One region of the Micromonospora noduli genome, then DNA from elsewhere that is predicted to be linked to it. Evidence: riboswitches for the same ligand, from Rfam matches in the RefSeq annotation. Region 1 holds a riboswitch; the other holds the start of a gene.
The links. Region 1 has a riboswitch for thiamine pyrophosphate ahead of MED15_RS26695 (ECF transporter S component). Riboswitches for the same ligand answer to the same signal wherever they lie in the genome.
Positions count from the first base shown of each region.

Region 2: it holds a riboswitch for thiamine pyrophosphate, as region 1 does, so the genes downstream of both, thiE (thiamine phosphate synthase) here and MED15_RS26695 (ECF transporter S component) in region 1, are expected to answer to the same signal.

Region 1 is NZ_PYAC01000037.1:3,637-18,714, reverse strand. It holds gene MED15_RS26705 (energy-coupling factor transporter transmembrane component T family protein) at 1-79, opposite strand, end outside; gene MED15_RS26700 (ABC transporter ATP-binding protein) at 76-1,506, opposite strand; gene MED15_RS26695 (ECF transporter S component) at 1,623-2,216, opposite strand; TPP riboswitch at 2,291-2,395, opposite strand; gene MED15_RS26690 (alpha/beta fold hydrolase) at 2,503-3,333, shown strand; gene MED15_RS26685 (AAC(3) family N-acetyltransferase) at 3,352-3,540, shown strand; gene MED15_RS26680 (sugar isomerase domain-containing protein) at 3,537-4,286, shown strand; gene MED15_RS26675 (DUF6328 family protein) at 4,426-4,929, shown strand; gene MED15_RS26670 (acyl-CoA dehydrogenase family protein) at 5,033-7,030, shown strand; gene MED15_RS33640 (hypothetical protein) at 7,163-7,330, opposite strand; gene MED15_RS26665 (hypothetical protein) at 7,508-8,116, opposite strand; gene MED15_RS26660 (Fur family transcriptional regulator) at 8,196-8,594, opposite strand; gene MED15_RS26655 (ArsR/SmtB family transcription factor) at 8,591-8,890, opposite strand; gene MED15_RS26650 (metal ABC transporter permease) at 8,934-9,800, opposite strand; gene MED15_RS26645 (metal ABC transporter ATP-binding protein) at 9,804-10,565, opposite strand; gene MED15_RS26640 (metal ABC transporter substrate-binding protein) at 10,562-11,506, opposite strand; gene MED15_RS26635 (hypothetical protein) at 11,561-11,818, opposite strand; gene MED15_RS26630 (antibiotic biosynthesis monooxygenase family protein) at 11,848-12,189, shown strand; gene MED15_RS26625 (hypothetical protein) at 12,214-12,693, shown strand; gene MED15_RS26620 (glycine--tRNA ligase) at 12,808-14,187, shown strand; gene dusB (tRNA dihydrouridine synthase DusB) at 14,252-15,078, shown strand, end outside.
Region 2 is NZ_PYAC01000039.1:11,334-26,411, reverse strand. It holds gene MED15_RS26835 (hypothetical protein) at 1-2,862, shown strand, start outside; gene thiC (phosphomethylpyrimidine synthase ThiC) at 2,993-4,585, opposite strand; gene thiD (bifunctional hydroxymethylpyrimidine kinase/phosphomethylpyrimidine kinase) at 4,603-5,388, opposite strand; gene MED15_RS26820 (thiamine phosphate synthase) at 5,385-6,152, opposite strand; gene MED15_RS26815 (thiazole synthase) at 6,218-6,997, opposite strand; gene thiS (sulfur carrier protein ThiS) at 6,994-7,194, opposite strand; gene thiO (glycine oxidase ThiO) at 7,185-8,354, opposite strand; gene thiE (thiamine phosphate synthase) at 8,348-8,974, opposite strand; TPP riboswitch at 8,969-9,078, opposite strand; gene MED15_RS26795 (ThuA domain-containing protein) at 9,392-15,078, shown strand, end outside.

The sequences.
Region 1 (15,078 bases):
GTGCGGCGGCGACCTTCGCCACCGGGTTGCGGCGGGCCAACGGCGCGTCCGGTGCCGCGACCGGCTCGATGCTGATCATCGGTGGTCGTCCGGGGCGCGGTGCAGGGTGACGGTGCGGTCGGCGAGCGCGGCGACGAAGTCCGCGTCGTGGGTGACAGTGACCACGCCGTGCCCGGCGTCGCGCAGGTCGGCGAAGAGGTCGACCAGCTCCCGCCAGGTCCGCCGGTCCTGGCCGAAGGTGGGTTCGTCGCAGATCAGCAGGCGTGGCGCGGTGGCCAGGGCGGTCGCGACGCTCAGCCGCCGCGCCTCACCACCCGAGAGGGTGTACGGGTTGGCAGCGGCGAGCCGGGCCAGCCGTAGCCGGTCCAGCAGCCCGGCCACTGTCTCCTTGACGGCCGCCTCGGGTTGACCGGTGCGGCGCGGGCCCAGCGCCAGCTCGTCGAAGACCGTGCTGGTGACGAACTGGTGCTCCGGATCCTGAAAGACCGACCCGATCCGTCGGGCCAGCGCGGGCGCCCGCCACCGGTGCGGGGGAGTGCGGTGGTCCGCGCCGGCCAACTCGGCGGACGCGGTGACCCGACCGTCGCCGGGCCGGAGCAGACCGCCGAGCAGCAACGCCAGGGTGGACTTGCCGGCACCGTTGGGTCCGCGTACGGCGAGTGCCTCACCGGCGCGTACCGCCAGGTCGGTGGAGCCCAGCCGGGGCGGCAGGCCGAGCCGGTCGGCGGTGAGCAACACCTCCCCGGGGTCGGCGGTGGCCGCTCGGGGCGAGATGGGGTGACCGGGCACCCAGACCCCCTCGGCGGCCAGGGCTGCGCCGTGGGCGGCGAAGACCGCCTCGGGTGTGCCGTCCGCGCGGACGCCGCCGCCCGGTTCCAGGACGACCACCCGGTCGACCAGCGGCAGTGCCTCGGCGACCCGGTGCTCGACCAGGATCAGCGTGGTGTCGGCGTCCAGCGCGCCGGCCACCGCGTGCCGGACCAGCTCGGCTCCGGCCGGGTCGAGGTTGGCTGTCGGCTCGTCGAGCAGCAGCAGGGCGGGGCGCAGGGCCAGCGCGCCGGCCAGGGCGAGGCGTTGCTGTTCGCCGCCGGAGAGCGCCGCGGTGTGGCGGTCCCGGGAGTACGGGAAGCCGACCCGGTGCAGCGCCTCGTCCACCCGGGGCCAGATCTCGTCGGCCGGCACGCCCCGGTTCTCCAGCCCGAACGCGACGTCGTCGCCGCAGCGCGCCATCACCAGTTGGGTCTCCGGGTCCTGGAAGACGATGCCGACCCGTTCCCGCCCCTTGCGCGGGTCGAGCCCGTCGATCTCGACGGTGCCCTCCTGCTCGCCGGAGTCCTCGGGAAGCAGCCCGGCCAGCGCGCTGAGCAGTGTGCTCTTACCAGCCCCGGAGGGCCCGAGCAGCAAAACCCGCTCCCCAGCCTCAACCCGCAGATCAACCCCGCGCACGGCCCAGGCGCGCCGCCCAGCGTGCCGCCACCCGAACCCCCGCAGCAGTACCCCGCCCACCAACCCACCCCCTCCCACCCAACCGGCCCCGTCCACCCCGGTTGATCAAGAGGTTTGCGTCAGGAAATCGCCTTCCGTTGACGCAAACCTCTTGATCAACGCGCGAGTGGGTGGGGTTAGACCAGGGCTCGGTTTCGGCCTGCGGGGAAGCGGTCCAGGACGCCGGTGTTGGCCAGTGCGTTCGTGAGCAGCCAGCCGCCGAGGCCGGCGATCACTGTGGCGCTGACGATGGTGAGCAGCGCGTACGGGATGCGGTAGTCGGTCAGCGCGTAGTCGACGTTCCAGACGAAAAAGTCGAACAGCGCGGCGCTGAGGCCGGTCAGCGCGCCCGCGAACACCGCGGTCGGCAGCCGGAACGACCGGTACCGGAAGGCGGCGAAGGCCAGCTCGGCACCGATGCCCTGCACGATGCCCTGCGGGATCACCGTGCCGGCCCACTGGCTGCCCAGCAGCGCGGACAGGACCGCGGCCACCGTCTCGCAGTACAGCGCGGCGCCGGGCTTGCGGATGACCAGCCCACCGATCACCGCCGGCATCAGCCAGACGCCGTAGAGCAGCGTCTGCGCCGGCGGGAAGAAGGCGAACGCGCCCTCGGTGGCGCTCCAGACCAGGCCCCAGGCCCAGAAGATGACGCCGAAGGCGACCGCGATCACCGAGGCGACCACGATGTCGATGGTGCGCCAACGGTGTGTGTCGGTGGTGGATTTCATGTGTTGCTCCCAGTTCGTGAGTGCGAACCAGGAGAAGACGCACGCCGCGTCCGGTGGCACCGGACTGCGGCGCGGCTGGAGGTCGACCGAACTCCCTGCGCTGGCATTACCCAGATCAGGTTCGAGGGTCTGCGGGCGTGCCCGCACTCTCAGCGCTGTGCGCTCCCCTGTCGGATATGAAGTTGTCTCGCTGACGCTAACACCGACCGGGGGCACGGGCCCAGCAGGGCGTCCGCCTGACCTGCGGGAGCGACCGGCCGACCGCGGGCTGGGTACGCTTCCGATCATGCGGGTTGACGCGCGAGGCTTCACGTTCGAGGTGACCGTCGGCGGTCCGACGGACGGCGTACCCGTCCTGCTGCTGCACGGTTTCCCTCAGCACAGTGGCGAGTGGGACGACGTGGTGCCGGCGCTGCACGCGGGTGGGCTGCGCACGTACGCGCTGGACCAGCGCGGTTACTCACCCGGCGCCCGGCCCACGGCGGTGGCCGACTACCGGATCCCCGAACTGGTCACCGACGTGGTCGCGGTGCTCGACGGGCTCGGGCTGGACGCCGTGCACCTGGTCGGCCACGACTGGGGCGCGATCGTGGCCTGGGCGGTTGCCGCCCGGCACCCCGAGCGGGTGCACACGCTGACCGCGGTGTCCGTACCGCATCCGGCGGCCATGGCGCACGCCCTGAGCACCGACGCCCAACAGAAGGCCCGCTCGTCGTACATCGCGCTGTTCCGCAAGCCCGACAAGGCGGAGAAGGTGCTGCTGGCGTGGCACGCCACCGCGTTGCGCAAGCTGCTCGGCGGGGTGGGCGACACGTCCCGGGTGAACCGGTACGCCGACCCGATGCGTGAGCCGGGGGCGCTCACCGCCGCGCTGAACTGGTACCGGGCGATGTCCCGCGCCGACCTGGCCGGCGTCGGCCCGGTCGAGGTGCCCACCACGTACGTCTGGAGTGACCGGGACGTCGCCATCGGCCGGACCGCCGCCGAGGCGTGCGCGCAGAACGTCACTGGGGACTACCGCTTCGTGCAGCTGCCCGGGGTGAGTCACTGGATCCCGGACGCGGCGCCGGCCCCGCTCGCCGAGGCGATCCTGGCCCGAGCCGGCGGAACGGCCTGAGCCGTGCGGGTCCGCGAGGTGAACCGGTGGCAGGACGTACGACTCGACGCGGACGACTTCGCCGCGTTGGGCGGGGACCTGGAGGCCACCGGAGCGGTACGCACCGCACCGGTCGGCACCGGGACCGGCAGGTTGATGCGCCAGCGGGCGGCGGTCGACTTCGCGGTTCGCTGGCTGGCTCGTAATCGAACGACGGAGGACGTATGACGGTGAGTGCCGAGGACTACCTGGCCGTGGTGACCGAGACGATCGGGCGGGTGGCCGCCAGTCAGCGGGAGGCGGTGGGGCGGGCCGCCGACCTGATCGCCGAGGCCGTCCGAGCCGACGGCGTGGTGCACGCGTTCGGCACCGGGCACTCGGAGGCCCTCGCCATGGAGATCGCCGGACGGGCCGGCGGGCTGGTGCCGACCAACCGGATCGCGCTACGCGACCTGGTGCTGCTCGGCGGCGAACCGGCCGACCGGCTGGGCCCGCTGCTGGAACGGGACCCGGCCGTCGCGCACCGCCTCTACGAGCTGGCCCCGGTGCGCCCCACCGACGTCTTCGTGCTGGCCTCGAACTCCGGGGTCAACGGCGCGATGGTGGAGTTCGCCACGCTGGTGAAGGAGCACGGTCACGGGTTGGTGGCGATCACCTCGGCGCAGCACTCCGGCCGGATGACCTCCCGGCACCCGTCCGGGCGCAAGCTGAGCGACCTCGCCGACGTGGTGCTCGACAACGGCGCACCGTACGGCGACGCGACGCTGCCCCTGCCCGGTGGCGGCGCGGTCGGCGCGGTCTCCTCGATCACAGCGGCGCTGCTGGCGCAGCAGGTGACCGTGGAGGTCGTGGCGCGGTTGCTGGCGGCGGGGGAGCGGCCCCCGGTCTACCTGTCGGCGAACATCCCGGACGGCGACGCGCACAACAACGAGCTGGAAGCGCGGTACGCGGGCCGGATCCGACGCGGGTCCTGACACGGTGCCGGCGGCCGACCTGCGTCGCCGAATTGAACGGCCGGTGTCGTGAACCTGTTTCGCGCTCGGCCGGGTGGGGCATTTGCGTTGCTGCCGGCGGCCGGGACCGCCGGCAGTAGCGTCTCACCGGAGGTAGCGCGTGTCCAAGGAGACCGAGAAGCAGCGCTGGCAGCGCAACTTCGCCGACCTGCTGCAGGAGTTGCGGGTCGCCCAGACCGGCGTGCAGATCCTCTTCGCCTTCCTGCTCACCCTGCCGTTCAGCAACGGGTTCACCGAGACCACGGAGTTCCAGCGCGACGTCTACATCGTGGCGCTGCTCGCGGCGGCCGCCGCCACCGCACTGATCATCTCGCCGGTGGCGTTCCACCGGGCGCTGTTCCGGCAGGGGCGCAAACCGGAGCTGGTCCGCTTCGCACACCGGATGGCCACCGGCGGCCTCGCCTTCATGCTGATCGCGATGGTCAGCGCGGTGCTGCTGATCACCGACTTCGTGTTGGACCGGCCGATCGCCTTCGTGCTCAGCGCCCTGGCCGGAATCTGGTTCCTCACGTTCTGGGTGGCCCTGCCGTTCGCCCGACGCAACTGGGGTGAGGACGACATCGACGACGATGACGACGACCCGGACACCATCAACGGTCGCTGACCGCGCCGATCTTCACGCAGCGCTACCCCTGGGTAACAACCGGGGGTAGCGTGGCGGTAGTCGCGCACGTCGAACAGCCGCACCGAGCTTCGAGGGGGCAGCCGTGACCACGACGCAGGATGGCCGACCGGCACCGGACGGCCCCGACTCCGAAATCACCGCCGGTGCCGCCGCGCCACTGCCCGCGGAAGCCGGGCAGGTCACCGAGAAGGAGGCCCGGCAGGTCGCCGAGGCCGCCCGGGAGTCCACCTGGGACCGACCCAGCTTCGGCAAGGAGTTGTTCCTCGGCCGGTTCCGGCTCGACCTGATCGACCCGTGGCCCCGATCCGATCCGGACGACGTGGCTCGCGCGGAGGAGTTCCTCGGTCGGTTCCGCGCCTTCCTGACCTCCGAGGTGGATGGTGAGGCCATCGAGCGGGACGCGTCGATACCCGACTCGGTGTTCCACGGCCTGGCCGACCTCGGCGCGTTCGGCATGAAGATCGACCGCAAGTACGGCGGGCTCGGGCTGAGCAACCTGCACTACTGCCGGGCGCTCATGCTGGCCGGCTCGGTCAGCCCGGCCATCGGCGCGCTGCTCTCGGCGCACCAGTCGATCGGGGTGCCGCAGCCACTGAAGATGTTCGGCACCGCCGAGCAGAAGCAACGCTTCCTGCCCCGGCTCGCCGCCGGCGAGGTGTCCGCGTTCCTGCTCACCGAGCCGGACGTCGGCTCCGACCCGGCCCGGCTGGCCACCATCGCGGAGCCGACCGAGGACGGCACCGGTTACCGGCTCAACGGGGTGAAGCTCTGGGCCACCAACGGCATCGTGGCCACCCTGCTGGTGGTGATGGCCCGGGTGCCGGCCACCGAGGGACGTCGGGGCGGGATCACCGCGTTCGTGGTGGACGGCGACAGTCCCGGCATCACCGTCGAGCGACGCAACGAGTTCATCGGCCTGCGCGGCCTGGAGAACAGCCTGACCCGGTTCCACGACGTGATCGTCCCCGCCGAGAACGTCATCGGTGGCGAGGGCAAGGGGCTGAAGATCGCCCTGACCACTCTGAACACCGGCCGGCTCTCACTGCCGGCCATGTGTGTGGGCGCGGGCAAGTGGGCGTTGAACGTGGCCCGGGGGTGGGCCGCCGACCGGGTCCAGTGGGGACGGCCGGTGGGCGAGCACGAGGCGGTCGCGCAGAAGCTCTCCTTCATCGCCGCCACCACGTACGGCATGGAGACGATGCTCGACCTCTGCTGCCTGCTCGCCGACGACGACCGCAACGACATCCGGATCGAGGCGGCACTGGTCAAGCTGTACGCCAGCGAGATGGCCTGGAAGATCGCCGACGAGCTGATCCAGATCCGGGGTGGGCGCGGCTACGAGACGGCCGACTCACTGGCCGCCCGCGGCGAACGCCCGGCCGCCGTCGAGCAGATGCTGCGCGACCTGCGGATCAACCGGATCTTCGAGGGCTCCACCGAGATCATGCACCTGCTGATCGCGCGGGAGGCGGTCGACGCCCACCTGTCGGTGGCCGGCGACATCATCGACCCGGACGCGGGGCTGGGCCGCAAGGCCCGAGCCGGCGCGCGAGCGGGCGCCTTCTACGCGAAGTGGCTGCCCACCCTCGCCGTCGGTCGGGGGCAGAGCCCTTCGGCGTACGCCGAGTTCGGCCCGCTCGCCGCGCACCTGCGCCAGGTGGAGCGTTCGTCGCGCAAGCTGGCCCGGTCGACGTTCTACGCGATGTCCCGCTGGCAGGGAAAGATGGAGCGTAAGCAGGCGTTCCTCGGCCGGGTGGTGGACATCGGCGCCGAGTTGTTCGCGATGTCCGCGGTCTGCGTCCGGGCCAACGCCGAACGGGACAGCCGCCCGGAGAACGTCGAGTTGGCCGACCTGTTCTGCCGGCAGGCGCGGGTGCGGGTGGACGCCCTGTTCACCGCACTCTGGGACAACACCGACTCGGTCGACACCGCCGCCGCGAAGCGCATCCTCGCCGGCCGCTACGCGGGCCTGGAAGAGGGCGTGCTCACCCCGTCCGAGGAGCTGCCCTGGGTGGCCCGCTGGTCGCCCGGCCCGTCCACCGCCGAGGACGTCCGCCGCCGCATCCCACCAAAGCCGTAAACCGCGCCGCGCGGGCTCGCCGCCGCGCGGGCTGACGGTCGCGCGGATCGGCCGCCGCGCGGTCGCGCAGATCGGCCGCCGCGCGGTCGCGCAGATCGGCCGCCGCGCGGTCGCGCAGATCGGCGCTGTCGGTCAGCGGGAGACCGCCCAGGCCAGCACTCCCGCCAGGATCAGACCGTTGAGCGCGGCCAGGGCCAGGTACGCCGCGGGTGGGATCTTCTTGCCCCGGCGGAGGAAGGAGACCAGGACGGCGGCGTAGCCGAGCAGCAGGACGGCGATGACGACGAGGAAGTAGAACACCCGACGACCTTAACGACACCCGCGTCGGGCTGGACCTGCGCCCGGCCGGCTCTCGGTGCCCTTTCGGGTGGACAAGTACTCGTGAGCCGTATACCAGGGAGTCATATTTATACCTCTGAGGTATATCGCTTACCGGAGTGGCGCTGCCCCGACGGGCGGGCGTGCCGGCGAACGACCTCAGCGGCCCCGGCCGCGTAGGCCGAGTTGGCGCAGTTCCAAGGCGGCCAGGGCGTCGACAGTCGCGTCGTCGCCGCGCCGCCACGCCTCGGCGACATCCGGACCGATCCGGGTCAGTTTGCCCAGTGGCTGGGTGGCCAGCGCGCGCAGGGCGAGCAGGTCCCGGCCGGCTGGCCCGGCGGCCAGCTTCGTCGCCGATCCGGCCCGGCGCATCCAGCGGAGCCGCAGCGGCAGCCAGCCGAACAGCACGATGCCGAGCGGGAAGATCAGCACCGCGATGGCGAGGGCCAGGGCGAGCTGGTCGACCAATTGCTGCTGGTCGCGCCCGGCGTCGGCGAGCGATCGGGCGGCCTCGGCGGCGCGCTGGAACGGTGCGGTGAGTTCGTCGCCGACCAGTGGCACCCGGCCGACCTTGCTGCCGGCGTCACCCAGGTTGTCGGCGAGCCCACTGCCGGCGCCCTCCAACTTCTGCCCCGGCACGGCGAGCTTCTGCACCAGGTCGTGCAGCCACAGCGCGCCGCGGATCGCCGCGTACACCCAGGCGACGACGAGCAGGTCGGTGAGCAACTGACGGGCGGCGGTCGGAAACCGATCGGCATAGATTTTCACGCCGGCCAGCGTGCCACGAACGCCCCGCCCGGTGTAGCCGTGAAGTGAGCCCGGATCGCGATCGACCGGGCGATGGTGGTCAGCGCGGGCAGGTCGGGCAGGTGCCGAAGATCTCCAGGGTGTGGCTGACGTCGGCGTAGCCGTGCTGTGCGGCGACCCGATCGGCCCAGCTCTCCACGGCCGGGCCGGCCACCTCGACCGTACGCCCGCACACCCGGCAGACCAGGTGGTGGTGGTGCCCCTCGCTGCACCGGCGGTAGAGGTGCTCGCCGCCCGGCGGACGCATCACGTCGATCTCACCGGCGTCGGCGAGCCCCTGGAGGGTGCGGTAGACGGTGGTCAGGCCGACCCGCTCGCCGCGCTGCCGCAGCATCGCGTGCAGGTCCTGCGCGCTGTGGAAGCCCTCCATCTCGCCCAGCAGCGCGCTCACCGCCGAACGCTGCCGGGTGTTGCGCACCGCGGCGCTGCTCTCGCTCATGATCCCTCCCCGGCGTGGCTGACCGCGTCGGCCACGATGTGCGCGACGTGCTCGTCGACGAGGCTGTAGGCGATCTCCCGGCCTCGGCGGGAGCCGCGCACCACCCCCGCTCCGCGCAACACCCGCAGGTGTTGGGAGACCAGTGGTTGCGCCGCGCCGAGCTTCTCCACCAACTCGTGCACGCACCGCTCGCCGCCGGCCAGCTCACTGACGATGGCCAGCCGAATGGGAGCGGACAGGGCGCGGAGCAGCTCGCTGGCCCCGTCGAACCCGTCGTAGCCCGTCGCGCTGGTCATCCTGCAACGGTAACCAATACCACCGACGTCGCGCTGACCAGGCTCAGCTCAGCACGACCTCGTGAGGTTCCGGTGTCGGCGCGGCGGTGGGCGTCGTCCGACGGCGCACGACCCGCCAGACAGCGCCGGCGACGGCCACCACCAGGAAGGACGCGATCGCCACCAGCACCACCGAGGCGCCCGGTGCGGTGTCCGCCGTGGCCGCCACCCAGACACCCGAGCCGGCGGCGAAAAAACCGAGAGCCATCGCGGCGGCCATCGTGCTGCGGAAGCCCCGGGTGACCTGCTGGGCGGTGGCGACCGGCACCACCATCAACGCGCTGATCAGCAGCACGCCGACGGCCCGCATGGCGATGGTCACTGTGACCGCGGTGGCGACCGCGATCAGCAGGTTCAGCGTGCGGACCGGCAGGCCGGAGACCCGGGCGTACTCCTCGTCGTGACTGACCGCGAAGAGCGCCGGCCGCAACGCGATCATCGTGACCAGGATCGCCGCGCCGAGCAGCGCGATGGTGGTCAGGTCGGCGGGCGAGATGGTGGTCAGCGACCCGAACAGGTAGGCGTTGAGGTTCGCGCTGGTCGCGTCGGAGAGGCCAACCAGGAGTACGCCGCCCGCGATGCCGCCGTAGAAGAGCAGGGCCAGAGCCAGGTCACCGGAGGTACGCCCACGGGCCCGGACGATCTCGATGGCGATCGCGCCGATGGTGGCGGCGATCACCGCGACCAGCACCGGTGAGCGGTTGAGCAGCAGCCCCGCCCCGACGCCGGTCAGCGCCACGTGCCCCACACCATCGCCGATCAGCGCCAGCCGGCGCTGCACCAGATAGATGCCGAGCGCCGGAGCGGCCAAGCCGATCACCAGTGCGCCGATCAGGGCGCGCTGCATGTAGGGGTACTGGAAGAGTTCCATGGGTCAGTTGCTCCACAGCCCGGCGGGCTCGTCGTAGCAGTGCGGGTGCACGTGGTCGTGGTCGGGCTCCGCGTGATGGCCGGCCGGGTCCGGCACCGCGCCGTCGTGGGCGATGCGACCCTCGTGGACGACGACGGCCCGGCTGATCACCGGTCGCAGCGGGCCCAACTCGTGGGCGACGAGAAGCACCGTTCCGCCGTCGCCAACGAAGTCGCGCAGCGCGCCGGCGAACGCCTCCTGGCTGGCCGCGTCCACCCCGGCGGTGGGCTCGTCGAGAACCAGCAGCTCCGGCTGGCCGGCCAGGGCCCGGGCGATCAGGGTGCGCTGCTGCTGGCCGCCGGAGAGCGTGGACACCGGGTCACCGGCCCGGTCGGCGAGGCCGACCGCGCCCAGCGCGGCGTCGACGGCGGACCGGTCGGCTCGACCCGGCGGACGCAGCACCCCTCGACGGGCCAGCCGGCCGGAGGCCACCACCTCGCGGACGGTCGCCGGTACGCCGCCGCCGGCGCCCAGCCGTTGCGGGACGTACCCGATGCGTGCCCACTGCCGGAACCGGCGCAACGGCCGGTCGAAGAGGGTGACCGAGCCGGCGCTGATCGGCACCAGCCCGAGCACGGCGCGGATCAGGGTGGACTTGCCCGAGCCGTTGGCGCCGAGGATCGCGACCACCTCGCCGGCGGTCACGGTGAGCGAGATGTCCCGGAGCACTGGGCGGCCGTCGTAGCCGACCACCCCGTGCTCGACGGTGATGACAGGTGAGGTCACGAGCAGCTCAAGGCCGTCTGCAGGGTCCGCAGGTTGGTGCGCATCACCGAAAGGTAGTCCCCGTTGCTGCCAGCGGCGAGCCCTTCGATCGGGTCGAGCACGGCGGTCTTCGCGCCGACCTGCCCGGCGATGGTCTCGGCCACCTTCGGGCTGACCAGGGTCTCGAAGAAGATCGTGGTGGCCTGGTGCTCCTTGGCCTCCTCGATCACGTGCGCGAGGCGCTGCGGCGAGGGCTCGACGTCCGGGCTCAGCCCGGTGATGCCGACCTGGTCCAGCTGGTAGCGGTCGGCGAGGTAGCCGAACGCGGCGTGGCTGGTCACGATCTCCCGCCGCTGGCAGGTCGCCAGACCGTGCTTGAACTCGCCGTCTAGGGCCGTCAGGTCGGCGCGCAGGGCGGCCGCCCGGGCGGTGTAGTCGGCGGCGTGGTCCGGGTCGGCCTTGCCGAGGCGCTGGGCGAGCTGGTCGCCGATGCCGGCCAGCCGGGTCGGGTCGAGCCAGACGTGCGGGTCCTTGCCGCCGCTCTCCTCGGCGTGCCCCTCCTCGCCCTCGTGGTCGTGCCCGCCGGCGGCCGCGTCCAACAGCGGCTGCACGCTGGTCACGTCGAACGCCCGGTCGCCGCCGTTCTGGGCCACGGCGTCGTCCACCGCCGGCTGGAACCCCTTGAGGTAGACGATCAGCTCCGCGTCGCTGACCTCACCGACCTGGCTCGGGTTGAGTTCCAGGTCGTGCGGCTCGGCACCGGGCTTGGCCAGGTTGGTGACCCGGACCGCGTCGCCGCCGATCCGCTCGGCCAGGAACTGGAGCGGGTAGAACGCGGCCACCACGTCGACTCGCTGGGGGTCGGCGCCGGCGGCACCGCCGGTGGAGCAGCCGGCCCCGGCGCCCAGGGCGAGGAGGGCGGTCGCGGCGGCCAGGACACGGTACGTGGCGCGGTTGGTCATGTCGTCAACTGTCCGTGGCAACGATAATGATTGTCAAAAACGCATGCTTGCATGTCAGAGGAGCTTCGCGAGGCCCACCGTCACCAGCAGGGTGAGCATCACCAGCCGGATCACCCGGGTCTGCGGCGCCTGAACCGCCCAGGTCGTTGCCAACAGGGCGATCAGGACCCCGGCGAGCGCGAGCGTGAGCAGCCCGCCGATCACCCCGGGCGTGAAGAACGCCACCAGCACCACCACCAGGGTGAGCAGAAACACCGACGTCGGGTTCGCCCCGGCCAACCGGGCGAGCAGAGGGCGCTGCGTACGCTGCATCCCACAGACTCTACGAGGAGGAACCCCCGGTGCTGGTGACCAACCGGTTCGTGGTCGACGTCGATGCCGCCGACGGCTTCACCGAACGGGCGCACGCCGCCCTCACCGCGCTGGCCGCCCGGCCCGGCTACCTGCGCGGCCAACTGGTCCGGGCGCTGGACGACCCCCGGCACTGGTCACTGGTCACCGAATGGGAGTCGGTCGGCACGTACCGGCGGGCGCTGGGCGCCTTCGAGGTCAAGGTCAGCGCCGTGCCGCTGCTCGCCGAGTCCGTCGACGAGCCCTCCGCCTACGAGGCGCTGGCCACCGCCGCCCCGGGCGGGGCCGTGGTCGTCGCCGAGAGTGATCGGGCTGCGGGTCCTTACCGCTGAGCCGCCGGACACTACGCTGCTCCTATGACCGCACCCGCCCCGCCACCCGGTCCCGGGGTGGCTCCGCCGTTCGCCGCGCCGCCCACCGAGGGCCGCCGGACTCGACTCTGGATCGGCCTCGGCGTCGGCGCGCTCGCCGTGGTGCTCTGCTGCGGCGGGGGTGGCACCGCCGTCGTCGGCCTGGCCGTCAGCGGAGTCCAGGCGATCCGGGAACAGGCCCGCACCGTGACCGGCGACTACTACCAGGCGCTGGTTGAGCGGAACTACGGGCGGGCGTACGACCAGCTCTGCGACGACGCGCAGCGGCGTGAGTCCCGGCCGGAGTTCGAGCGGCGCGCCGCCGCCGAACCGCAGGTGACCGCGTTCCGGGTGGGTGAGGTGGACACCACCTACCTGACCGTGCCGGTCGACGTGACCCTCGACGGCGGCGACCGGGAGCGGCAACAGGTCAGCCTCGGGCAGGACGGGCAGACCGGCGGCGTGGAGGTCTGCGAGGTCAGCTGACCCGTCCCCGGTATTCTGCTGGGCTCGGGGCGACGGTGGTCGTACCGTTGTCCCGAACCGACCGTTCCATCCACATCTCGCCCCCGCCGACCGCCAGCCGGCGTAGGAGGAAACATGCCAGCCGACCGTATCGATGCCGTCGTCAGCCTCGCCAAGCGCCGAGGCTTCGTCTTCCCCTCCAGTGAGATCTACGGAGGCACCCGATCGGCGTGGGACTACGGTCCGCTCGGCGTGGAGCTCAAGGAGAACGTCCGCCGGCAGTGGTGGAAGACCATGGTCCAGCAGCGCGACGATGTCGTCGGCCTGGATTCCGCGGTGATCCTGTCCCGCAAGGTGTGGGAGGCGTCCGGCCACATCGCCGAGTTCGTCGACCCGCTCACCGAGTGCCAGTTCTGTCACAAGCGGTTCCGGGCTGACCACCTGGAAGAGGCGTACGCCGAGAAGCACGGCAAGCCGCTCACCTCACTGGCCGAGCTGAACTGCCCGAACTGCGGCAACAAGGGCACCTTCACCGAGCCGAAGATGTTCAACGGCCTCATGAAGACCTACCTGGGTCCGGTGGAGAGCGACGAGGGGCTGCACTACCTGCGCCCGGAGACCGCGCAGGGCATCTTCGTCAACTACAAGAACGTCGAGACGGTCGCCCGCAAGAAGCCCCCGTTCGGCATCGCGCAGACCGGCAAGTCGTTCCGCAACGAGATCACCCCGGGCAACTTCATCTTCCGGACCCGCGAGTTCGAGCAGATGGAGATGGAGTTCTTCGTCGAGCCGGGCACCGACGAGCAGTGGCACGAGTACTGGCTCCAGGAGCGCTGGAACTGGTACCTCGACCTCGGCCTCTCGGCGGACAATCTGCGCCTGTTCGAGCACCCCAAGGAGAAGCTGTCGCACTACTCGAAGCGGACTGTGGACATCGAGTACCGCTTCCAGTTCGGTGGCACCGAGTTCGCCGAGCTTGAGGGTGTCGCCAACCGCACCGACTTCGACCTCTCCACGCACAGCAAGCACTCCGGCGTCGACCTGTCGTACTTCGACCAGAGCAAGAGTGAGCGCTGGATGCCGTACGTCATCGAGCCGGCCGCGGGTCTGACCCGCGCCGTGCTCGCCTTCCTGCTGGAGGCGTACGACGAGGACGAGGCGCCGAACACCAAGGGCGGCGTGGACAAGCGCACTGTGATGCGGTTCGACCCGAGGCTCGCCCCGGTGAAGGTGGCGGTGTTGCCGCTGTCCCGCAACGAGGCGCTGTCGCCCAAGGCCAAGGACCTCGCGACGCTGCTGCGCAAGCGCTGGGTGGTGGAGTTCGACGACTCGCAGGCGATCGGGCGTCGCTACCGTCGGCAGGACGAGATCGGCACCCCGTTCTGTGTGACTGTCGACTTCGACACCCTGGACGACAACGCGGTGACGGTGCGCAACCGCGACACCATGGCCCAGGAGCGCGTCTCCCTGGACCAGGTCGAGCGCTACCTGATCGAGCGTCTCCCCGGCTGCTGAGACACTGCGCACGGGGTCTCGGCCGACGCGATAAGCGCCGGTCGGGGCCCCGTACACTTGTCCGGTGACTGCCTCGACCGTGCCCGCGCTGCGCCCGCTGACTCTCGGCCAGCACCAGGTGTGGCCGCCGGTCGTGCTCGCGCCGATGGCCGGGATCACCAACATCGGGTTCCGTCGGCTCTGTCGCGAGCAGGGCGGCGGCATCTACGTCTGCGAGATGATCACCACTCGGGCGCTGGTCGAGCGCAATCCGAAGACGCTGCGCATGATCGCGTTCGGCGACGACGAGAAGCCCCGCAGTCTCCAGCTCTACGGCACCGATCCGGAGATCACCGCCGCCGCCGTGCGGATCGTCGTCGAGCGCAACCTGGCCGATCACATCGACCTCAACTTCGGCTGTCCGGTCCCCAAGGTCACCCGGCGTGGTGGCGGCGCGGCGCTACCGTGGCGGCGCCGGCTGTTCGCGCGACTCGTGCGGGCCGCGGTGGCTGCCGCGTCACCGGCCGGCGTGCCGGTCACTGTCAAGATGCGCAAGGGCATCGACGACGACCACCTGACATACGTCGAAGCCGGGCTGGCCGCCCAGGAGGCCGGCGTGGCCGCGGTGGCCCTGCACGGGCGCACGGCGTCGCAGCGCTACTCGGGCACCGCCGACTGGGACGCGATCGCCACCCTGAAGCAGGCCCTCGACGTGCCGGTGCTCGGCAACGGCGACATCTGGGAGGCCGACGACGCACTGCGCATGGTGGCCCACACCGGCGTGGACGGCGTGGTCATCGGGCGGGGTTGCCTGGGCCGACCGTGGCTCTTCGCCGACCTGGAGGCCGCCTTCAACGGTCGGCCGGAGCGGCGGCTGCCCACCCTGGGCGAGGTGGCGGTGACCATGCGCCG
Region 2 (15,078 bases), on a different contig from region 1:
GTCGACCCGGTCTGGGCGGTGGGCATCTGCGCCATGGTCGGTGCGGTGATCGGGGCGGGCGCGGCGATCGCCGTCCTGTTCCGGCCCGAGCTGGGATGGAACGTGTCGGCCGTGGCCGGCGCGGTCTGGCTGCTGGCGCTGATCTCCGTCCTACCGTCGCTCGGCACGGCCGGCCCACTGCCGACCGTCCGGCTCGGCGTACTGGAGCCGAGCTGGCTCGACAACGCCGCCGCACAGCGGCTGGCGCTGCTCCTGCTGCCCATCGTTGCGCTGCTGGCCGGCGCGGCGACCGCCGGGCTGGCTCGCTGGCGGGGTCAGGCTCCACTGGTCAGCGCCGCCACCGGGGTGGCCGGTCCGGTGCTGGTGGCGTTCGCCTACCTGACCGCCGGTCCGGGCGACGCGGTGGACCGCTACCAGGCCGCCCCCTACTACGGCTCGTTGATCGCGATCCTCGCCGGAGCGCTCGGCGCGGCCGCCGCCGCGCTGCTGCGCTGGCCGACGGGCACCCGTACCGCCGATCCGCAGGTGATCGAGCCCACCGCCATCCTGCGCCCGCTGCCCGCCGGCCCGGCGCTGCCCGGCGCTGCGAAGGACCGGGACAGCGCGGCGAACGACCAGGACAGCGCCGAGCGCACCGACACGGAGACGACCAACGCCGAGCTGGCCACCGGCACGAAGCCCGTCGGTGTCGTTGCGGGTCCGTGGGCGACGGGCGACCCCGATGCCGTACGCACCGTCCCGGCCCACTGGGACTGGCCGGAGACCACAGCGAGCGGACAGCACGGTCCGGCTCCCGCCACTGCGGCTCCCGCCCCGACTCCCGCCGCTCCGACTCAGCCCGCGGCCTGGGTGACCGCGCCGACCGGTGAGTTCACCGCCGCAGGGCAGACGCCCCCGCGCCACGATGACGTCCTGGCCACGACCGAGCCCTCGGCCAGCACCGACGTCAGCAACGTCACCGACGCCACCGCGACCGCCACCACGGCCGGACGCGCCGACGCCGCGACCCCGACGGGCGGCCGAGCGGTCGACGACGAGCCCACCGGCAGCACCGCGACGGACACGAGCAGCAGCACGGCGACCAGCGGCAGGCCGACCGGTGGACGCACCACCCGCAAGTCCGCCGCCATCCCGGGCGGCACGGGTGCACCCGGTTCCGACACGACCAGCGCGGCCGCGACCAGCGCTCCGACCACCTCGGACGCGCCCATCCCCGCGACCGGCACGGCCCCGACCAACGCAGCCGCGACCAGTACGACCCCGACCAGTACGGGCAGCGCCACCGAGGCGACCAGCACAGCACCGACTGGCACCGACGCTCCCAGTCCCGCCGCCACGGCCTCGACGGGCACGGGCACGGGGGCAGGCACGAGCACGGGGGCGAGCAGCGCGGGCACGGCCGACCACGACACGCCCGAGGCGCCGCTGACGATCAAGCCGCGACGCGGCCGCAAGTCGAAAGCCAACTCGGACGCCACCGCCTCCGACGCGGCTGACGACACGTCCCGTGCCGGTTCGGCAACCACCAGCGAGACGACCACCAACGAGACGACCACTCGCGAGACGACCACCGGCCGCGCCACGAAGGGCACCCGGCCGGGCAGGTCCGCCGACAGCATCGCCTCCGACGCGGCCACCGACACTCCGGCGCCCAGCCGGGGCAGCCTGGGTGAGCGGTCGAGTTCGACCGCCGAGGTCGCCTCGGCTGCCGCCTCCGACACGGCAGCAGCCCGGACCACGGCTACCGGCGCGAAGCGAGCACCTGCCACCCCCGCCACCGGCTCGAAGCGAGCACCGGCCGCCTCGACGACCGCCGGAACCGGCGCGACGCAGGTGCCCGTCAACCCGGACTCCTCGACCACGGCAACCGACGACGCACAGAGCCCGACCACCGGGACCGGGGCGACACCAGCACCGACCACCGGGACGGGGGAAACACCAGCACCGACCGCCGCAACCGGCGCGACGCGAGCAGCGGCGGCGGCGCCGACCACCGCGGCCGGCCAGGTTGGCCCGGAAGCCACCCCGCGCGTCCCGACGGCCGGCACGGGCAGCAAGGCAGCACCTGCCGACACGACCAGCGATTCCGTAATCGCCGGGGCTCGTGGCACCGACAGCGCGCAGCCCGCCGCCGAGGACGTTCCCACCGCCGGGTTGTTTGGGGCCACCGCCGCCAGTGACCCGGACACGGACCGGTGGACGCCCGCGCCGTCGGCCTGGCCGGTCACCTCGACCTGGACGGTGCCACCGCAGGCCTCCGAGCCGGAGGCAACGGCATCGGAGGGGTCGAGCAGGCCCGACGAGCCGACCGGGCCGACGCCCAGGCCGCGGCATCGGGCACCGTTGCCGGACCTGAGCCGGGCCGGCACCTGGAACGCGTTCGACACCTCTCGGCGTCGCGGGTCGGCGGGATCGCAGGACAGTTCGACGGCACGCACAGCGCCACCCGAAGCCGGCGAGACGACCGCTCCGGCGGAGCACCCGGGCCGGCCGGAATTCCCGGGCACGCTGGGCACGCCCTCCGGTGCCGCCGCAACCAGCGCCACCACCGACAGCACCACCACCGGCACCACCACCGGCGATGTGGCGCCTACCGACACCACGTCGGCAAAACCGACGCAGCCGAAGGTGGCAGAGCAGCCCTCCCGGCGAGGCCGGCTCGGCGGGCTGTTCCGCCGTAACCGGTCCCGCGCCGACGAGGAGAGCCCGACGACGTCGGATGAAGCGGAGCCGCTGGCGTCCCAGGATGAGGAATTCGTCGACTGGGTCGCCGGTCTGAGCAAGCCGGTGTCGGACAACGAGCCCGAACAGGAGAACGGCCGCCGGTCGTTGCGCTCCACCGGTCGACACCACCGCGACTGACCCACACCACACAGCGCACCGAACGTACCGACCGGTCGCTTGATCGACTCGGGTTCACTGATACCGGGCTATCCCACGCGGCCGGACACCCCGACATCAATGAACCCGAGTCGATCACCCCGCAGGTGGGTCAGGCGAGCGGTAGGTAGACCCGACTCCCGCCGGAGACGAACTCCTCCGACTTGTCCTTCATGCCGCGCGCCGCGTACTCCTTGAGCTCCTGGGTGATCTTCATGGAGCAGAACTTCGGGCCGCACATCGAGCAGAAGTGCGCGGTCTTCGCCGGCTCCGCGGGCAGGGTCGCGTCGTGATACGAGCGCGCCGTCTCCGGGTCCAGCGAGAGGTTGAACTGATCCTCCCAGCGGAACTCGAACCGCGCCTTCGACAGGGCGTCGTCCCAGGCCTGCGCGCCGGGGTGACCCTTGGCCAGGTCCGCCGCGTGTGCCGCGATCTTGTACGCGATCACGCCCGCCTTCACGTCGTCCCGGTCCGGCAGGCCGAGGTGCTCCTTCGGCGTGACGTAGCAGAGCATCGCGGTGCCGAACATGCCGATCATCGCGGCGCCGATCGCCGAGGTGATGTGGTCGTACGCGGGCGCGATGTCGGTGGTCAGCGGACCGAGCGTGTAGAAGGGCGCCTCGTGGCACCACTCCTGCTGAAGGTCCACGTTCTCCTTGATCTTGTGCATCGGTACGTGACCGGGCCCCTCGATCATCACCTGGACGTCGTACGCCCAGGCGATCTTCGTCAGCTCACCGAGGGTGCGCAGCTCGGCGAACTGCGCCTCGTCGTTGGCGTCGGCGATCGACCCAGGACGCAGCCCGTCGCCGAGGGAGAACGTCACGTCGTAGCGCGCGAGCAGCGCGCACAACTCCTCGAAGTTGGTGTAGAGGAAGTTCTCCTCGTGGTGCGCCAGGCACCACGCCGCCATGATCGAACCGCCGCGGGACACGATCCCGGTCACCCGGTCCACGGCCAGCGGCACGTACGGCAGGAGCACACCGGCGTGCACAGTCATGTAGTCCACGCCCTGCTCGGCCTGCTCGATCACGGTCTCCCGGAACACCTCCCAGCTCAACTTCACCGGGTCGCCGCCGACCTTCTCCAGCGCCTGGTAGATCGGCACCGTCCCGATCGGCACCGGCGAGTTGCGCACGATCGCCTCACGGGTCTCGTGGATCCGCTTACCCGTGGACAGGTCCATCACGGTGTCCGCGCCCCAGCGGGTGGCCCAGGTCAGCTTCTCCACCTCCTCCGCGACCGACGAGCTGACCGCCGAGGTGCCGATGTTGGCGTTCACCTTGACCAGGAACGCCTTGCCGATGATCGCCGGCTCGCACTCCGGGTGGTTGACGTTGAGCGGGAGCACCGCCCGACCGGCGGCGATCTCGGTCCGCACGAGTTCCGGTTCGACGTTCTCCCGGATCGCCACGAACTCCATCTCCGGCGTCACCACCCCGGCCCGCGCGTACGCGAGCTGGGTGGGCCGACGACCGTCCACCCCGGCCAGTGGCGTGCCCGCACCCCGCACCGGGGCCACGTCACCCCGCTCGGCGATCCACGGCCCGCGCAGCGGCGGCAGCCCCACCTCCGGGTCCGAACCAGGGCCGGACGTGTCGTAGAGCCGCACCGGCGGCAGGTCCCCGGTCAGCCCCACCTCCGCGAACGGCACCCGGACATCCGGCCGCGAACCCTCGACGTACACCTTGCCTCGTGCGTGCATGACAGCCTCCCTGGTGATCAAGCGGACCAGCCGAAGTGGTTCAGCGGCCCGCGTCCCGCGCCCAGCTCCCAGCCCCGCGCGCCGGTCAGCGCACGGAGCACGTACTCCTTGGCGGCCCCCACGGCGGCCGGCACCGGATCGCCCAGACCGAGCCGCACCGCGATCGCCGCCGAGAACGAGCACCCGGTGCCGTGGGTGTGCCGGGTGGTCACCCGGGGTGCGCGCAACACTGTGGTGACGCCGCCGCCGTGCAGCACGTCGACCGCCTCGCCCCCGTCCAGGTCACCACCGGTGACCACCACGTACTCCGGGCCGCCGGCCACCAGGGCCTCGGCGGCCACGACCATCGCGGCCACGTCGTCGACCGGGCGTCCGGTTATCGCCGCGGCCTCCGCGCAGTTCGGGGTCGCCACAGTGGCGTACGGCAGCAGCCGCTCCACAGCGCCCACCACGCCCAGCCGATGACCGCTCGTGGCGACGAGCACCGGGTCGACGACGAGTTGAGGCAGCCGGCCGTCCCGGGCAGCCTCGGCCACCACGTCCGCGATCGCCGGGGTGCCGAGCATCCCCGTCTTCACGGCACAGACGGTGAAATCGGTGAGCACGCTGTCCAACTGCTCGGTGACAGTGCGCGGGGGCAGCGGCAACACCGCGTCGACACCCCGGGTGTTCTGCGCGGTGACCGCCGTGAGGACGCTGGTGCCGTACGCGCCCAGCGCGGCGAAGACCTTGAGGTCGGCCTGGATGCCTGCGCCGCCGCCGGAGTCCGAGCCGGCGATGGTGAGCAGTGTTCGCGGGGTCATTTTCTTTCCTTGGTCGCGGTTGGGGGCTGCGGCGGGCCGTCGCTGGTTGCGGTTTGGGGCTGCGGCCGACCGTGCCCACTCCGGGCGGTCAGGCTTGATCCCTGCGTGGGCACGGTCGGCCGCAGCCCTGACGTGGAGACCTTGGTGACCCCGCGCCGGGTTTGGGTCAGCACAGGGGTGACCGCCTCGACATACGCGCTGGTCAGACTCGCTGCTGTTTCGGTTGGGTCTTCGGCTCGCATGAGTGCGCCGAGCACTGCTACCCCGACGGCTCCCGCCTGGACGCAGGCGGTTACCTGTTCTGGGGTCTCGACCCCGCCCAGGGCCAGCAGGGGTATCGGGCTGGCGCGCACCAGGCTGCCCAGCCCCGCAATGTCCAGGGGTGGGCCGTAACCCGGTTTGGTCTTTGTGGGCCAGACCGGGGAGATCGTGGCGTAGTGCTCGGTGGTCAGGCGGTCCAGCTCGGGTTGGTGGTGGCAGGAGCGGCCAACCAGGCCGTGGGGCGGCGGTGGGTACGGGCCGGCGGCGGGCAGGTGCACGGCGTCACCGCCGAGTGGGTCGGGGCCGGCCACGATGAGGGTTCCGCCGACGTCGGCGAGGATCGCGCGCAGGTCGGCGGCGAGGGCGGCGCGTTCGGCGCGCGGCAGGTCCTTCTCCCGCAGCACCACCCAGCGCACTCCCCCGGCCACAGCTCCCGCGATAGCCAGGTCGAGCCGAGCGCGAGCGACCAGCCGATCGGTAAGAACAACAACCCCAGACGGGATCTTGGAAGGAATGGGCCTTTCCAGGGGCAGATTGCTTCCAAGATCTGCGGGCGGCACCAACCCGGTCACAGCTCGGGTCTCCCCTCGTCGGGGGTGGAGGCGAGCGCGTGGAAGCGGCGCTCGATCCGGCCGGCCTGGGCTGCCAGTCGGCCCGCCTCGACCGCGTACCGCATCGCGGTGGCCATCGCCACCGGGTCGGCCGCCCGGGTGACAGCGCTCGCCAGCAGCACCCCGTCACAGCCCAGCTCCATGGCCAGCGCCGCGTCGGACGCGGTGCCGATACCGGCGTCGAGGATCACCGGCACGTCCACACCCTGCCGGATGAGTCGAATGTGGTGCGGGTTGCCGATGCCGAGCCCCGAACCGATCGGGGATCCGGCCGGCATCACCGCGGCGCAGCCCACGTCGGCGAGGCGGCGGGCGAGCACGGGGTCGTCGCTGGTGTACGGCAGCACTGTGAAGCCGTCGGAGACCAACTCCTCGGCGGCGCGGAGCAGCTCCACCCCGTCGGGCAGCAGCGTCCGCTCGTCGCCGATCACCTCCAGCTTGACCCAGTCGGTGTCGAACGCGTCCCGGGCCATCCGGGCCACCTTCACCGCCTCGGTGGCGGTGTGACAGCCGGCGGTGTTCGGCAGCAGGCGGACGCCGCACCGGTCCAGCAGCTCCAGCAGCCCACCCGTGGAGCCCGGCGCCGTGCCCACCCGGCGCAACGCCACTGTGACCAGCTCGGTGCCGGAAGCCCGAATCGCCTGCTCCAGGACGTGCAGGTTCGCGGCACCACCGGTGCCGAGGATCAGCCGTGAGGTGAAGGTCTGCCCACCCAGCTCGAAGGGCACGGCGCTCACCCGCCCTGCGCCGCGGTGAGCACCTCGACCCGGTCACCGTCGCGCAGTGCCCGCGCCGGCCAGCCGGTCCGGGGCACCACCTCGCCGTTGACCGCGACCGCCACCCCACGTGGCTGCGCCACGATGTCGCGGACCAGGTCCGCCACGGACGCGCCGGCGGCGACGCTGCGCCCGGCCCCGTTCACCGTCAACTCCACAGGTCCCCCTCCGTCGTCGGTTCAGGTCCGCCCGACGCGGCCGCCGCGGCGGCACCGCCGAAGCGGTCGGCCCGGAAGGGCGCGAGCAGCGGGTCGGGTACGCCGCCGAGCACCAGGTCGGCGATCAGGTCGGCGGTGATCGGGGTGAGCACGATGCCGTGCCGGTGGTGCCCGGTGGCGGCCAGGACGTCCGGTCGGTCGGGCAGCGGCCCGAGGATCGGCGCGTTGTCCGGGGTGCCCGGGCGCAGCCCGGCGACCGCCTCGACCAGGTCGTACTCGGCCAGCTCGGGCAGCAGGTCGACCCCGGCGCGCAGCAGCCGTTGCACAGCACCGGCGGTGACAGTGGTGTCCGAGCGCTCCTCGACCGTCGCGCCGAGCACGACCTCACCGTCGGCGCGGGGCACCAGGTAGACGTGCTCGCCGTCGGCGTACCCCCGGATCACGTGCCGGAAGCCCGGCGCGACGCCGTCGGGCGCGCGGAGCCGGAGGATCTGGCCCTTCACCGGCCGCACGGGCAGGCCGGTGAGCGCGGCGGCCCCGCAGCCGGCGGCGACCACAATGACCGGTGCATCCACATCGGACAGGAACCGGACCGGCTGCGGCACGAGCACCGCGCCGGCCCGCTGCGCGGCCGCGCGCAGCGCCGGCACCAGCAGCCGGGGGTCGACCTGGTGATCGGTGGGCGCGAGCGCGCCGCCGCGCACCCGTGGGGCGAGCGCCGGTTCGCTGTCGCGCAGCTCGCTGGGGCGCAGCGGCGTCACGGGCAGACCCAACCCCTGCTGGTACGCCCACAGCCGGCGCGCCTCGGCCAGGTCGTCGCCGGTGAGCCCGACCATCAGGGTGCCCTCGGTCCGGTAGCCGATCTCGACTCCGGTCGCCTCGGTCAACTCAGCGGCGAACGCCGGCCAGCGGGCGGCGGACGCCAGCAGCAACCCGGTCAGCTGCCGCTCACCGAAGTACGCCTCGGCGACCGGGGAGAGCATGCCGGCGGCCACCGCCGACGCCCCCGAGCCGGGCGCCGGATCGTGCACCACCACCCGCAGCCCACGCGCGGCGCAACGCCAGGCGATCGCCAGCCCGATCGGCCCCGCCCCCACCACTGCCACGTCCGGCCGGACCCGGTCGCTCGACAGCGCTGACGGGGACCGGCCGGTCAGCACGTCAGGGCCTCGATCAGCTCGGCGGTAGCCCGTGCCGGGTCGGCTGCGGTGGAGACGGCACCGACCACCGCCACCCCGTACGCCCCGGCGGCCCGCAGCGCCGGCACCCGGGCGGCGGTCACTCCGCCGATCGCGATGACCGGAACGTCGACGGCGTCGACGACGGCGCGCACCCCGGCGGGCCCGATGGGGTCCGGCAGGCCGGTCTTTGTGCTGGTGGTGTGACACGGCCCGACGCCCAGGTAACTGGCGCCCGCCGCGACGGCCTCGCACGCCGGGCCCGGCGCCCGAGCGGTGGCGCCCAGCACACCGGTGGGGCCGAGCACCCGGCGGGCGGCGGCGACCGGCAGGTCGTCGACACCGACGTGCCCACCGGCGGCGCCCACCGCCAGCGCCACGTGCAACCGGTCGTTGACCAGGCAGGTCGCCCGGTACGACGCGCAGAGCGCGAGCACCCGCCGGGTCAGGTCGTACGCCTCGCGGTCGGTGGCGGAATCCTCGACCCGGACCTGCACCACCAGGTCGGCGTGGGCCACTGTGAGGGCGGCGCGAACCACGGCGAGTGGGTCGCGACCTTCTCGGGTGTCGGTGATGAGATGCAATCGCCCCAGGGACGGCACGGCAACGCTCCTCCCTGCGCCGGCATTACCCGGATCAGGTTCGACGGTCGGGGGCTGTCAGCCCCCCTCTCAGCCCGGTACACCGGGCTCCCGTGGGTTACTTGCGTGTCACCGTACGACAGATCCGCCGGCCTGCCAAGGCACGGGGTCGGCGGTGGCCGGCCGGTCGGGCCGCGCCAAAACGAGCGAGATCCAATGGGGCACTTCATACGGTCCTGTTCGGAATGTCGCCCCCCGTTGCAGAACCGTTACCCGTCCGCATCTTGCCCGACATCGAGCGAGCCGAATTAATTTGTTCAGCGATTCGACAAAATGTCGGTGGGGGCACCCTGGCAGGGTGCGACCACCGGCTCCATCAGGGAGGGCCTTCGGCGAGCCGACTCCCGCGAGCTCTGTCACTACGACACAGGAGGCGGCGTGTCCCGTTCTCGTCGTGCCCGCTTACCCATCACCGCAACCCTGATCTCCCTGGCCATGGCCTCGACCACCCTGTTCGGCGCGCCCGCGCAGGCGGCCGCCCAGGTTCCCCCACGGGATGCGAAAGCCGCAGCCCCGGTCAGCCAGGTGGCGCCGAAGGCGCCAAAGGCCGCGGCCGATCCCTTCTCCGTCCTCGTCTTCTCCAAGACCGCCGGCTTCCGGCACGACTCCATCCCCACCGGCATCGCCGCCATCCAGCAACTCGGCGTCGACAACGGATTCACTGTGGACAACTCCGAGGACGGCGCCGCATTCAACGACGCCAACCTGGCGAAGTACAAGGCGGTGATCTGGCTCTCCACCACCGGTGACGTGCTCAACGCCGACCAGCAGGCCGCGTTCGAGCGGTACGTGAAGGCCGGTGGCGGCTACGTCGGCATCCACGCCGCGTCGGACACCGAGTACAGCTGGGCCTGGTACGGCGACCTGGTCGGCGCGTACTTCGCCAACCACCCGCAGAACCAGCAGGCCACGGTCAAGGTGGAGGACCACGCCCACCCGTCCACGGCCGGGTTGCCGGACCGGTGGTCCCGGTTCGACGAGTGGTACAACTACCAGACCAACCCCCGGCCGGACGTGCACGTGCTGGCCAGCCTGGACGAGAAGAGCTACACCGCCGGCGCCGGCGCGATGGGTGCGGACCACCCGATCGCCTGGTGTCAGGACTACGACGGTGGCCGCTCCTGGTACACCGGTGGCGGGCACACCCGGGAGTCGTACGCCGAGCCCGAGTTCCTCTCCCACCTGCTCGGCGGCATCCGCACCGCAGCCGGCGTCGAGAACGCCGACTGCGGCGCCTCGAAGACCTCGAACTTCGAGAAGGTCACGCTGGACAGCAACACCAGCAACCCGATGGAGCTGGACGTCGCCCCCGACGGGCGGGTCTTCTACATCGAGCGCGACGGTCGCGTGCAGATCGTGAAGCCGGACACCGGCAACACCGTCACCGCCGTCGACCTGGACGTCTTCACCGGTAACGAGGACGGCCTCATCGGCATCCGGCTCGACCCGGACTTCGCCACCAACAAGTGGGTGTACCTGTACTACGCCCCGAACGACGGGGTCACCCGCAACCTGCTGTCCCGGTTCACGGTGACCGGCGACACCATCGACCTGGCCAGCGAGAAGCAGGTGCTACGGGTCGACACCCAGCGCAACACCTGCTGCCACGCCGGCGGCAGCATGGCCTTCGACGGCGACGGCAACCTCTACCTGGCCACCGGTGACAACACCAACCCGTTCGAGTCGAACTCGTACTCGCCGCTCGACGAGCGGTCGGGCCGCCAGGACTACGACGCGCAGCGCACCTCCGCCAACACCAACGACCTGCGCGGCAAGGTGATCCGGATCCACCCGGAGGACGACGGGACGTACACCGTTCCGGCGGGCAACCTCTTCGCGGCGGGCACCGAGAAGACCCGCCCCGAGATCTACGCGATGGGCTTCCGCAACCCGTTCCGGATCGGCACCGACCCGAAGACCAACACGCTGTACGTCGCGGACTACGGACCGGACGCCAACGCGGACAACCCGAACCGGGGCCCCCGCGGTCTGGTCGAGTGGAACGTCGTCACCCCGGGCAACTACGGCTGGCCGTACTGCACGGGCACGAATGAGGCGTACAACGACTACACGTTCCCGTCCGGCCCGAGCGGTCCGAAGTTCGACTGCGCGGCGCCGGTGAACAACTCGCCCAACAACACGGGCCTGACCAACCTCCCGCCGGTGGTCCCGGCGACCGTCGACTACGGGTACGCCGGTGACGCGCGTTACCCGGAGATCGGCGGCGGCGGCGCCCCGATGGGCGGCCCGGTCTACCGCTACGACGCCGACCTGAACTCGAACCGCAAGTGGCCGGCGTACTACGACGGCAAGGCTCTGCTCGGCGAGTGGAACCAGAACAAGATGTACACCATGCAGCTGACCCCCGACGGCAAGTCGTTGGTGGACATCAACCAGCTGCTGACCGGCATGAGCATGGTCCGGCCGATGGACTTCGAGTTCGGCCCGGACGGGGCGCTGTACCTGATCGAGTGGGGCAGCGGCTTCGGCGGCAACAACGACAACTCGGGCGTCTACCGGATCGACTACACCGCCGGTGACCGCGCCCCGATCGCCGCGGCGTCCGCCAACCCGACCTCGGGTCCGGCGCCGTTGACGGTGACCTTCTCCAGCGCCGGCTCCCGGGACCCGGACGGTGGCACGCTCACCTACGCCTGGACGTTCGGCGACGGGCAGACCTCGACCGAGGCCAACCCGACCCACACGTACGCCACGGCGGGCAACTACACCGCCCAGCTCACCGTCACCAACCCCAAGGGCCGGACCGCGGTGGCCAACGTGCCGGTCACCGTGGGCAACACCGCGCCGACGGTCTCCATCGAGTTCCCACCGGACGGCGGTTTCTTCAACTGGGGTGACCAGGTCCGCTACTCGATCAAGGTGACCGACCCCGAGGACGGGCAGATCGACTGTGACCGGGTGGGGCTTCAGGTGCTGCTCGGTCACGACGAGCACGCCCACCCGTTGGAGCAGCACACCGGCTGCACCGGCACCGTCCAGACGTCGCTCGCCTCCGGGCACGGCGCCGAGGCGAACGTCTTCGCGGTCTTCGAGGCGACCTACACCGACGAGGGTGGTGCCGGCGGTGCCGGTGCCCTGACCGGTCGGCAGATCGAGGTTCTCCAGCCGAAGCAGAAGCAGGCCGAGTACTTCACCGCCACCGGGCGTGCCCCGGTGAGCACCGGCGGTGGCGACCCTGGCGTGCAGCGGGAGGCCGGCGCCGACACCGCCGGTGGCGGCCAGAGCATCGCGTTCATCGAGGACGGTGACTGGTGGTCGGTCGCTCCGGCGGACCTGACCAACATCACCGAGATCCGCTTCCGGGCAGCCTCCGCCGCCGCCGGCGGTCGGATCGAGGTTCGCGCGGGTGCGGTTGACGGACCGGTGGTCGCCACGGCCGTCGTACCGTCGACCGGCGCGTGGCAGACGTACACGGACGTGAGCGCACCGGTCACCGGCGCCGCGAGCGGCTCGCTGTACTTCGTGGCCCGCGATCCGAACGGCGGAACGGGTTCGCTGTTCAACGTCAACTGGATGGACTTCGTCGGCCGCGGTGTCACCGAGAACGGGCCGCCGGTGGTCAGCGCCACTGCCACCCCGGCCACCGGCACCGCACCGGTCACCGTCGCCTTCGACGGCACGGCCACCGACGCCGAGGGCGACACCCCGTTGACGTACGCCTGGGACTTCGGTGACGGGGGCTCGGCGACCACACTGGACGCCAGCCACACCTACACCAGCCCGGGCACCTTCACGGCCACCCTCACGGTGACCGACAGCAAGGGCGCCAAGTCGTACGCCACGGTGCCGGTGCGGGTCGACGCGCCGGACACGTCCTGCTTCGGGGCGCGTTCGGACGACTTCAACGGCAACAGCCTCGACAAGGAGCGCTGGACCAGCATCGTTCGGGAGAACCAGCTCTACTCGCTCAGCGGCGGCGCGCTGCGGCTGCCCACTGGCGTGGGTGACCTCTACGGCGCTCGCAACGACGCCACCAACCTGGTGCTCCAGGCGGCCCCGACCGGCGCGTGGGAGATGACCACCAAGGTCACCCTGCCGGTGACGGCCAACTACCAGCAGGCCGGCGTCCTGGTGTACGGCGACGACGACAACTACGCCAAGCTGGACCTGCTGTACAACGGCAGCCGGCGGGTGGAGTTCATCCGGGAGACGGCGGCCACTCCTCGCAACGAGGCCGCCGACAGCGCCGCCGCACCGGCGGGTGACACCGTGTACCTGCGGATCACCAGCGACGGGACGAACCTGACCGCGTCCGCCTCGGGCGACGGGCAGACCTTCACCCCGGTCGGCCGTTCGGCCGCGCTCGCCGGCATCACCAACCCGCGGATCGGGGTCTTCGCGCTCAACGGAGGCACCGAGGCGCCGGTTGTCGACGCCGCGTTCGACTCGTTCCAGGTCACGCCGGACGCTCCGGCCGGCCCGGTCGACCCGTCGGACGAGTTCACCGGCAGCACGTTGGACAAGTGCCGGTGGGACGCCGTGACGCGGGAGGACCCGAGCGGTTACCGGGTCACCGATGGCGCGCTGCGGATCGACGTGCCCAACGGTGACATCTACGGCACCGACAACACCGGGCCGAAGAACTTCATCCTCCAGACCGCGCCGTCCGGCGACTGGACCCTGGAGACGAAGGTCGACGGCAGCCTGCTGAACGAGCAGTACCAGCAGGCCGGTCTGCTCGTGCAGGCGGACGACGACAACTACCTGAAGCTCGACTTCATCGCGGACAACCAGGCCGGCCAGGCGGTGACGCGGCGGATCGAGTTCCGCAGCGAGATCGCCGGGGTGGTCCAGAACCCGCAGCCCGAGGCGGGCAACCTGACCTCGGCGGTGTGGCACCTGCGGCTGGCCCGCACGGGCGACACGTTCACCGCGTCGTACTCGGCCGACGGGACGACCTGGACCGCGTTGACGGCGCTGACCAACAGCGCGGTCGGGGCAACCCCGAAGGTCGGGCTGTTCACCCTCGGCGCCAACCAGACGGCGTCGAAGACCGCCTCGTTCGACTACTTCCGGCTCAGCACGAAGGTGGCCGACGAGACGGCGCCGGTGACCACCGCGGCGGTTTCCGGCACCCCGACCGACGGGTGGCACACCGGGCCGGTGACGATCACGCTCACCGGTGCCGACGAGGCCGGCGGTAGCGGGCTCGCCGGTACGGAGTACCAGCTGGACGGTGCCACCACCTGGACGGCGTACACCGCTCCGGTGGCGGTCAGCGGGGACGGCGAGCACGAGCTCCGGTTCCGCTCGACGGACAAGGCCGGCAACGTGGAGGCGACCAAGACCGTCTCGGTCAAGATCGACACCACCGCGCCGGTGACCTCGGCGACGTTCGCTCCGGCGAACGACGCCGGTTGGCACAACGGGACCATCCCGGTCGTGCTGGCCGCTACCGATGCCGGTTCCGGCGTCAAGACGGTGGAGTGGTCGCTGGACGGTGGTGCGTGGGCGCCGTACTCGACGCCGATCGAGGTGACCGGTGACGGGCAGCACGAGCTGCTGTTCCGCTCGGCGGACAAGGCGGGCAACGTCGAGACGCTGAAGTCGGCGGTGCTGCGCATCGACGGCACCAAGCCGACGCTGCTGGTGTCCGGGCTGGCCGACGGCCAGCTCTACGGCGACAGCCAGGACGTCCGGGTGGCCTGGCAGGCCGTTGACCCGACCTCGGGCATCGCGAGCGTGGTCGGTCAGCTCGACGGCCAGGCGTACACCAGTGGCACTCTGCAGGCCATGTACGACCTGTCGCTCGGCCTGCACGAGCTGACCGTTACCGCGACCGACAAGGCGGGCAACAAGACCACCTCGACGGTCCGGTTCTTCGTCACCACCTCGTTCCGGGACATGCAGAGTCTGCTGGACCGGTTCAAGGCGACGGGGCGGCTCTCGACCAAGGCGCACAAGCAGCTGTCGAACAAGCTCGACGCTGTTCGCGCGTCCGAGGCGGCCGGCGACGACAAGGCTGCCGTCCGGCAGCTGACCGCGTTCCGGACGCTCGCCAGCGACGCCACGCTGGTGCCCGAGGCGGAGGTTCGGGACGTCCT